2 linked regions of the Thiocapsa rosea genome follow. The protein of the gene in region 1 interacts with the protein of each later gene in a pairwise test. Links are inferred from orthologs where the notes say so. Each region holds a gene or a part of one and is shown on either strand. Other genes may lie near its edges.

The links.
Region 2: the proteins of BDD21_RS18930 (region 1) and mobA interact in binary tests that used the Escherichia coli proteins (3 or more experiments, as listed by UniProt). The link is inferred for Thiocapsa rosea from one-to-one orthologs.

What each region holds. Positions count from the first base shown.
Region 1 is NZ_RBXL01000001.1:4,224,419-4,227,566, forward strand. Bases 180-3,007 are described here. They hold BDD21_RS18930 (molybdopterin molybdotransferase MoeA), read right to left. Parts: upstream 2,305-3,007; coding sequence 1,054-2,304; downstream 180-1,053. Other genes in these bases: ltrA (group II intron reverse transcriptase/maturase), read left to right, coding at 180-346; moaD (molybdopterin converting factor subunit 1), read right to left, coding at 598-852; moaB (molybdenum cofactor biosynthesis protein B), read right to left, coding at 2,307-2,837. Also shown: more of ltrA, read left to right, coding at 1-179. UniProt on the Escherichia coli protein: Catalyzes the insertion of molybdate into adenylated molybdopterin with the concomitant release of AMP.
Region 2 is NZ_RBXL01000001.1:2,772,700-2,775,932, reverse strand. What follows is about bases 102-3,014. They hold mobA (molybdenum cofactor guanylyltransferase MobA), read left to right. Parts: upstream 102-1,207; coding sequence 1,208-1,822; downstream 1,823-3,014. Other genes in these bases: BDD21_RS12300 (EAL domain-containing protein), read right to left, coding at 2,831-3,014; BDD21_RS12305 (cold-shock protein), read right to left, coding at 2,018-2,230; BDD21_RS12315 (phosphate-starvation-inducible protein PsiE), read left to right, coding at 726-1,154; BDD21_RS12320 (L,D-transpeptidase family protein), read left to right, coding at 241-729; BDD21_RS12325 (DUF2237 family protein), read left to right, coding at 102-155. In the rest of the region: more of BDD21_RS12325, read left to right, coding at 1-101; more of BDD21_RS12300, read right to left, coding at 3,015-3,233. UniProt on the Escherichia coli protein: Transfers a GMP moiety from GTP to Mo-molybdopterin (Mo-MPT) cofactor (Moco or molybdenum cofactor) to form Mo-molybdopterin guanine dinucleotide (Mo-MGD) cofactor.

The sequences.
Region 1 (3,148 bases):
TTACACGCCACGGATGAAGGCGCGTACCGCGATCCTACAACGCCTCAAGGACGTGTTCCGCCGCTACCGCTCGCAGCCGATCGATCGGGTGATCGCCTTGATCAATCCGATCCTCAGGGGGTGGGTAGGCTACTTTCGGGTGGGGCACTCCAGTCGCTGTTTCGGGTATGTCCAAGATTGGGTGGAGAAGAAGATTCGGCGCCATCTGATGCGCGCGCGGCAGCGTCAGGGCTTTGGCTGGAAGAGGTGGAGTAGGACGTGGCTATACGAGGTGCTCGGGCTCTACGACGGGTACCGAATCGGGCTGCGTAAGCCGAAAGCGCTCCCAGTGCAAGCGGTCTCATAACCCTGGATGTGAAGTCGGCAGGAAAGCCCGGTGCCGGAAAACGGCACGCCGGGTTTGACGTGGCGGGGGCTGGAAACGTGATCATGGGAGCCGGACTGAGGGCCAGCGCGAAAGCGCTGGAGGATCCACCGGACCCTAACCTCGGCGCGCCAGTTCTCGACCCTACCGGAGGGAGGGGAGGCGTGAGCCTTCCCTACCCTATAGTTCCGGGCCATTCATGAGAACCGTTTCTCATCAATGGCCTGCGTGCTCTACCCGCCGGTGACCGGCGGGAAGAGTGCGATCTCATCGCCGTCTTTGATCCGCGTGTCCGGCCGGGCGATCTCTTGATTCACTGCCGCCAAAACGGATTCACCTTCGGCCAATGTCGTTGACCAAGGCTCGCCGCGAATACGCAGGTGCGCGAGTAGATCCGCGATGGAGTCGATGTTTTGCGAGGCATCCAGTTGCTCCCTCGCCAGTCCAAGGCTCTCTCTGAGCCGAGCGAAATACAGGATATCGATCATATTTCTATCCGCTACTCTATGCCGCCGAATCTCGGGCCTGACTTTCTTTCAGCCCAAACAACTGCCGATCCACGGTGATACCGCCATGAGGGATAACCCGCCCAACAAAACCCCAGTCACCTGAACCGCGTCCCCCCGAGTTCATTGATCCCGGGGAGAATGATCCGATCCCGGCCCCTGCCATGCCCCGCCGCACGCGGTTCAGCCGAAGAGACCCTTGAACGGAATAAAATCCACGAAGTCGCCTTTGTGGATGACCTGGTTCTCGGGAATCTCCACCAGGCCGTCCGCCCAGGCGACGGAGGAGAGCACGGCGGATGAGCGGCTGGGGAACACCGCAAGCTCCTGCGCACCGTCGTCGCCGATTTGAATGCGCGCCCGGTGAAACTCCCTTCGCTTGTCGGGGCGTAGCCAGTCGAAACCTGCACGGACCCGAAGCGTCAGGGGACGCAGATCCCCGGCGATACCCTGCTGCCGTCGGATCACCGGGATGCCGAAGAGACAAAAGGTCACGAACAGCGAGACCGGGTTACCCGGATTGCCGATGAAGGGCGTCGCGCCGATGCGCCCGAAGGCCAGCGGCTTGCCGGGGCGGATCGCGACGCTCCAGAGTTCCAGTGTGCCGACCCGCTCGAGCGCGGACTTGATGTGGTCCTCTTCGCCGACCGAGACGCCGCCGCTGCCGACGATCAGGTCGGCCTGAGCTGCGCCCTGCATCAACGCCTGCTCGGTGGCTGCGGGGGTGTCCTCGACGATCCCCAGATCCACCACCTTGCAGCCGAGTTGCTCCAGCAACCCGAAGAGCATGAAGCGGTTGGAGTTGTAGATCTGTCCGGGACCGAGCGGCTCGCCCGGCATCACCAGCTCGTCGCCGCTGGAGAAGACCGCGACGCGCAAGCGCCGATAGACACGGACACGCGCGGTGCCGATCGATGCCGCGAGTCCAAGGTGCTGCGGGGCGAGACGGGTGCCTGTGGCGATGACCTCGGCGCCGGCGCGGATGTCCTCGCCGATGCGGCGGATGTTTGCGTTGGTTTTGCAGTCGAGCGGGACTTGAACCCAGTCCTCCGCGGCCTCGCAGACCTCCTGGATCACCACGGTATCGCAGCCCTCGGGAACCGGGGCACCGGTGAAGATGCGCGCCGCCGTGCCGGGGGCGAGGACGCTTCCGGACGAGCCGGCGGGGATCCGCTGAGCGACGCGCAGGCGCCCGTCGCCGGCCGCCAGGTCCGCATGACGGATTGCATAGCCGTCCATCGCGCTGTTGTCCCAGGCAGGGACGTCGATCGCGCTCTTGACCGGTTCGGCCAAGACGCGTCCGAGTCCCTCGGCGATCGAGACGCTCTCGGTCTCGCCGATGGGGTCGACGCGCGCGAGCAGGCGCTCGAGCGCCTGCTCTTTGGTCAGCGCCGCGCGCCCGGACGCATCACAGCCGCAAGGATCCGTTGTCATCGTCAACGCTCCAGCAAGCGCGGAATGAGCTGGGCGAAGTTGCACGGGCGGGTGCGGCTGTCCAACTGCGCGAGCAGGATGCGATCCCAGGCGGTGCGGCAGGCCCCGCTGGAGCCCGGCAGACAGAAGATGAAGGTCCCGTTGGCGAGTCCCCCGAGCGCGCGCGACTGCAAGGTGGATGTGCCGATCTCCTCGAGCGAGAAGCTTCGGAACAGCTCTCCGAAGCCTTCGAGCGGCTTGTCGAGCAATGGGGCCACGGCCTCCGGCGTGCTGTCCCGTCCGGTGACGCCGGTGCCTCCGGTGCTCAAGATGACCTGGATCTCGGGGTCGGCGATCCATTCCGAGAAGGCCGCGCGCATCCGGTAGATGTCGTCCGGGACGATCCGTTTGGCCACGACCCGGTGCCCCGCCGCTTCGGCACGCTCCACCAAAAGTCGTCCCGAGGTGTCGTTCTCCTCGGTCCGACTGTCCGAGACGGTCAGGACGGCGATCTGCAGGGGCAGAAAGCCTTGGTCTTTGAAGTGCTCTGGCATGGCGTTGTCCTGTGCTGAAGCCGGGCGCGATCGTGGCTGTGTATCCGGTCGCGTTGCAGTGTATTCGGATGCCGGCCAGGAGCGCGATTCCAGGCTCGACACCAGTGTCTGTGCAAGCCAGGTGTCTTCATCGTCGAACGCAGGTTCGGCAGGGACCCAAATTCGGAATTCCGTTCCTGCCTCGGAGGTTGCCTCCAGGGTCAGGGCGCCGCCGTAGCGTCGGATCAGCCCGGTGCTGACCGAGAGGCCGAGCCCTGTTCCTCTGCCGGCGCCCTTGGTTGTAAAGAAAGGCCGGAAGATCTTCTCGACCA
Region 2 (3,233 bases), 1.5 Mb from region 1 along the record:
AACCGGGTGATCGCTGGTGCCTCTGTGCCGCGCGGTGGCAAGAGGCCCTCGAAGCCGGCGCAGCCCCGCGCGTCGTCCTGAGGGCGACCCACGAGCGCGCACTTGAGGTCGTCAGTCTCGCCGACCTCAAATCGCATGCCTTCGACCTGTCGTGAGGCAAGGGCGAGATCTGGTCGCGCACCAGGCCATGCCTTGATCATCGCCGCAGTGCTGTCGATGGGTTCGGCGCCCGCACCGGCGATGTCGTACCTCCCGATCGCGGATCCGAGCGCGCCCCCAACCCACGCACCGTCCCATCGTGCCCCCCCGGGCAAGGCAGACCGGTTGGTCGTCAAGAAGGCCGAGCGTCGCCTCTACCTGATGCAGGGCGACCGAACCTTGCGGAGCTATGAGATCGCGCTCGGGTTTCAGCCGATCGGGCACAAGACACGCGAGGGCGACGGCCGCACCCCCGAAGGACGCTACCTGCTCGACCGGCGGAACGACCGCAGCCGGTTTTATAAGGCGCTGCACATCTCCTATCCAAGCCCCGGCGACCGATGGCGAGCCGAGCGTCGCGGAGAACCGCCCGGAGGGATGATCTTGATCCACGGCCAACCGAACGGAAAAAACCGCTCGACGCGGATCGAGGATGATTGGACGCTTGGCTGCATCGCCGTCTCCAACCGTGAGATCGACGAGATCTGGTCACTCACCGTCGACGGGACGTCGATCGAGATCTTGCCATGAACCCAGAGCCATCGAAATCGCGCATCGTGTCGGTCGGCGGGCGGCTCCTCTCCTGGGTCGAGATGGTCGGTCTCGTGGTGATCGCCGTCGCGACGCTCATCGCCGGTATCCAGGAGATCACGGAGATGGTCGGCCGCCGCGCGGTCAGCCTCGGCGATCTTCTCCTGCTCTTCATCTATCTCGAGGTGCTGACGATGGTCGGCATCTACCTGCAATCCGGCGCCTTGCCGATCCGCATGCCGCTCTATATCGCAATGGTTGCACTCGCCCGCCACCTGATCATCGACATGAAGGAGATGACCGAGACCGCGATCATCGCCACCTCGGTCGCCATCCTGATTCTGGCCGTCGCCGTACTCCTCATCCGTTTCGGGCATGTCCGCTTCCCCTACAGCGCCTCGAGCCGGGACGAGGATGCGGGTTGATCGGGACGCAAGTCGGGGCGAAACGTTCAGGCGAACCCGCATTCGGACTCGGAATGAAGCGCACTGCGCCGACACCACGCGAGATCACCGGGGTCATCCTGGCCGGTGGCCGCGGACGTCGCATGGGGTGCGTCGACAAAGGGCTGGTGGAGTTCGCCGGTCGCCCGCTGATCGAATGGATCCTTGATGCACTCGCACCACAGGTCGGCACGCTGCTCATCAACGCAAACCGTCATCGCGAGATCTATGCAGGATACGGCGTGCCCGTGATCGCCGACTCCGAACCCGGATTCAACGGACCTTTAGCCGGGATGCTGTGCGCCATGCGCGCCGCTCGAACCGATTGGATCTTGACCGTTCCGTGCGACGGGCCTTTGTTGCCGCCCGATCTCGCGCGCGGACTCATCGCCGCGTTGGCATCGGACGATGCCTCTCTGGCAACAGTCACCGAAGGGGTCCGCATTCACCCGGTCTATGCCCTGATGCCGGTCTCGCTCGAACCGGAACTCTCGGCCGATCTCGCGGCGGGCACTCGAAAGGTTGCGGATTGGATCGTTCGACATCGCCCTGCGCTAGCCGACTTCAGCGATCGGCCACAAGCGTTTTCAAACATCAATTCAGCGGAGGACGTCGCGCGACTCGAAGCACAGCTGAAGACATCGACGTGACAGGGCGGGGACAGCAGAGTCGGTGCCCCGGATAGGGCCGAGCGGGACAGAGCACAACGAAACATAATGCTCTCAAGGGCCGTAGCCCATTGAGAGCAGTGCGACGGGGGCCGGGTGCCTCAGACTGCATCCAACGAAGACCTTTGCCTGCGTTGGATCGTGCCTATCAGCTCAGCTCCGGGTGGTGTCGCAACCTCAGTCGGGGGTCACGTTCTCCGCCTGCGGCCCCTTGGGGCCTTGCGTGACTTCCATGGTCACGCGTTGACCCTCGAGCAACGTCTTACGACCCGATCCATTGATGGCACTATGATGGACAAAGACGTCTTTGCCGCCCTCGCGCTCAATGAAGCCATATCCCTTCTCGTCATTGAACCACTTGACCGTCCCGGAAACCAATTCACCTGGCATATCAACCTCATCACTTAACGGACCAACCTGAGTTGGCTTTACTTAAACCCAGCCTTGCAATAAGGCTAGTGTGTCCTCCACTCGATCTTGAGTGGAATCTGAATCAAGACCATCTGACTCAGTCTTTATCATGCGTCGGATCCCGGTCACCGAAGGGCGTTCCATGGTTCGCGTGCAGCATGCCTTAACCGGATTTTTCTTGTCGTGCCGTACCCCGAATCACCGTGCAGCTCCCGCAACGCACCATACCGAACGGCATCCCTGTTCCGATCGCCCTTCGCTCGAGGCGCAGCCACGACTCGCGCCTTGCCCGATGCGCTGAACCGGACGCGACAACCTCTACTGGAAGGCGGATGCTCATCGGCACGGAATTGGAGAGGAGGCAGGAATAAAAAGCAGATGTCGGAATGGGGTCGATCGTCTGATCTCGAGATTTGATCTCGCACAGGGGTGGCCTCAAACGGTGCCGAGCGATTCGAAGCACCAGGCCCGAATTCCATGCGCGGGGCTTTCACTTGCGCCTAGTGTACCGCGAAATTCGGAAAATGCGCGCCCGTTGCAGCCATCGGAGCAAAAAAATTTGCGCACGCACGGAACCTCTCAACCGACCCGCTCGGGACCCTGCCAGGCCGGACCGGAGCTGGACTCGACACGCTGAATGCTGGGGTACATGAGATTCTGATAAGGCATGCTGACGAAATGCCCCTGAATCGCATCCACACCCGCGGCAGCCAGCATCGGCAGAAGCTCGGCGTTGTCGACCGCCAACGCGATGACCCGCATGCCCTCCTTCTTCGCGCACTGCACCAGCGCGTTCACCGCATCCTGCGGAACACGCCGCTCGACCAGCCCCTGTGTGAGGCTACGCTCGAGCTTGACATGCGTGATGAGGTCGCGGTGCTCCGCGAGAAAGGCGCAGTCATCCACTCCGGCATCCTCGATCAACAGGCCATGATTCTTGGCTTGCAGCGACCGGGCAAAACGCTCCAAGGCCAATCGCGCA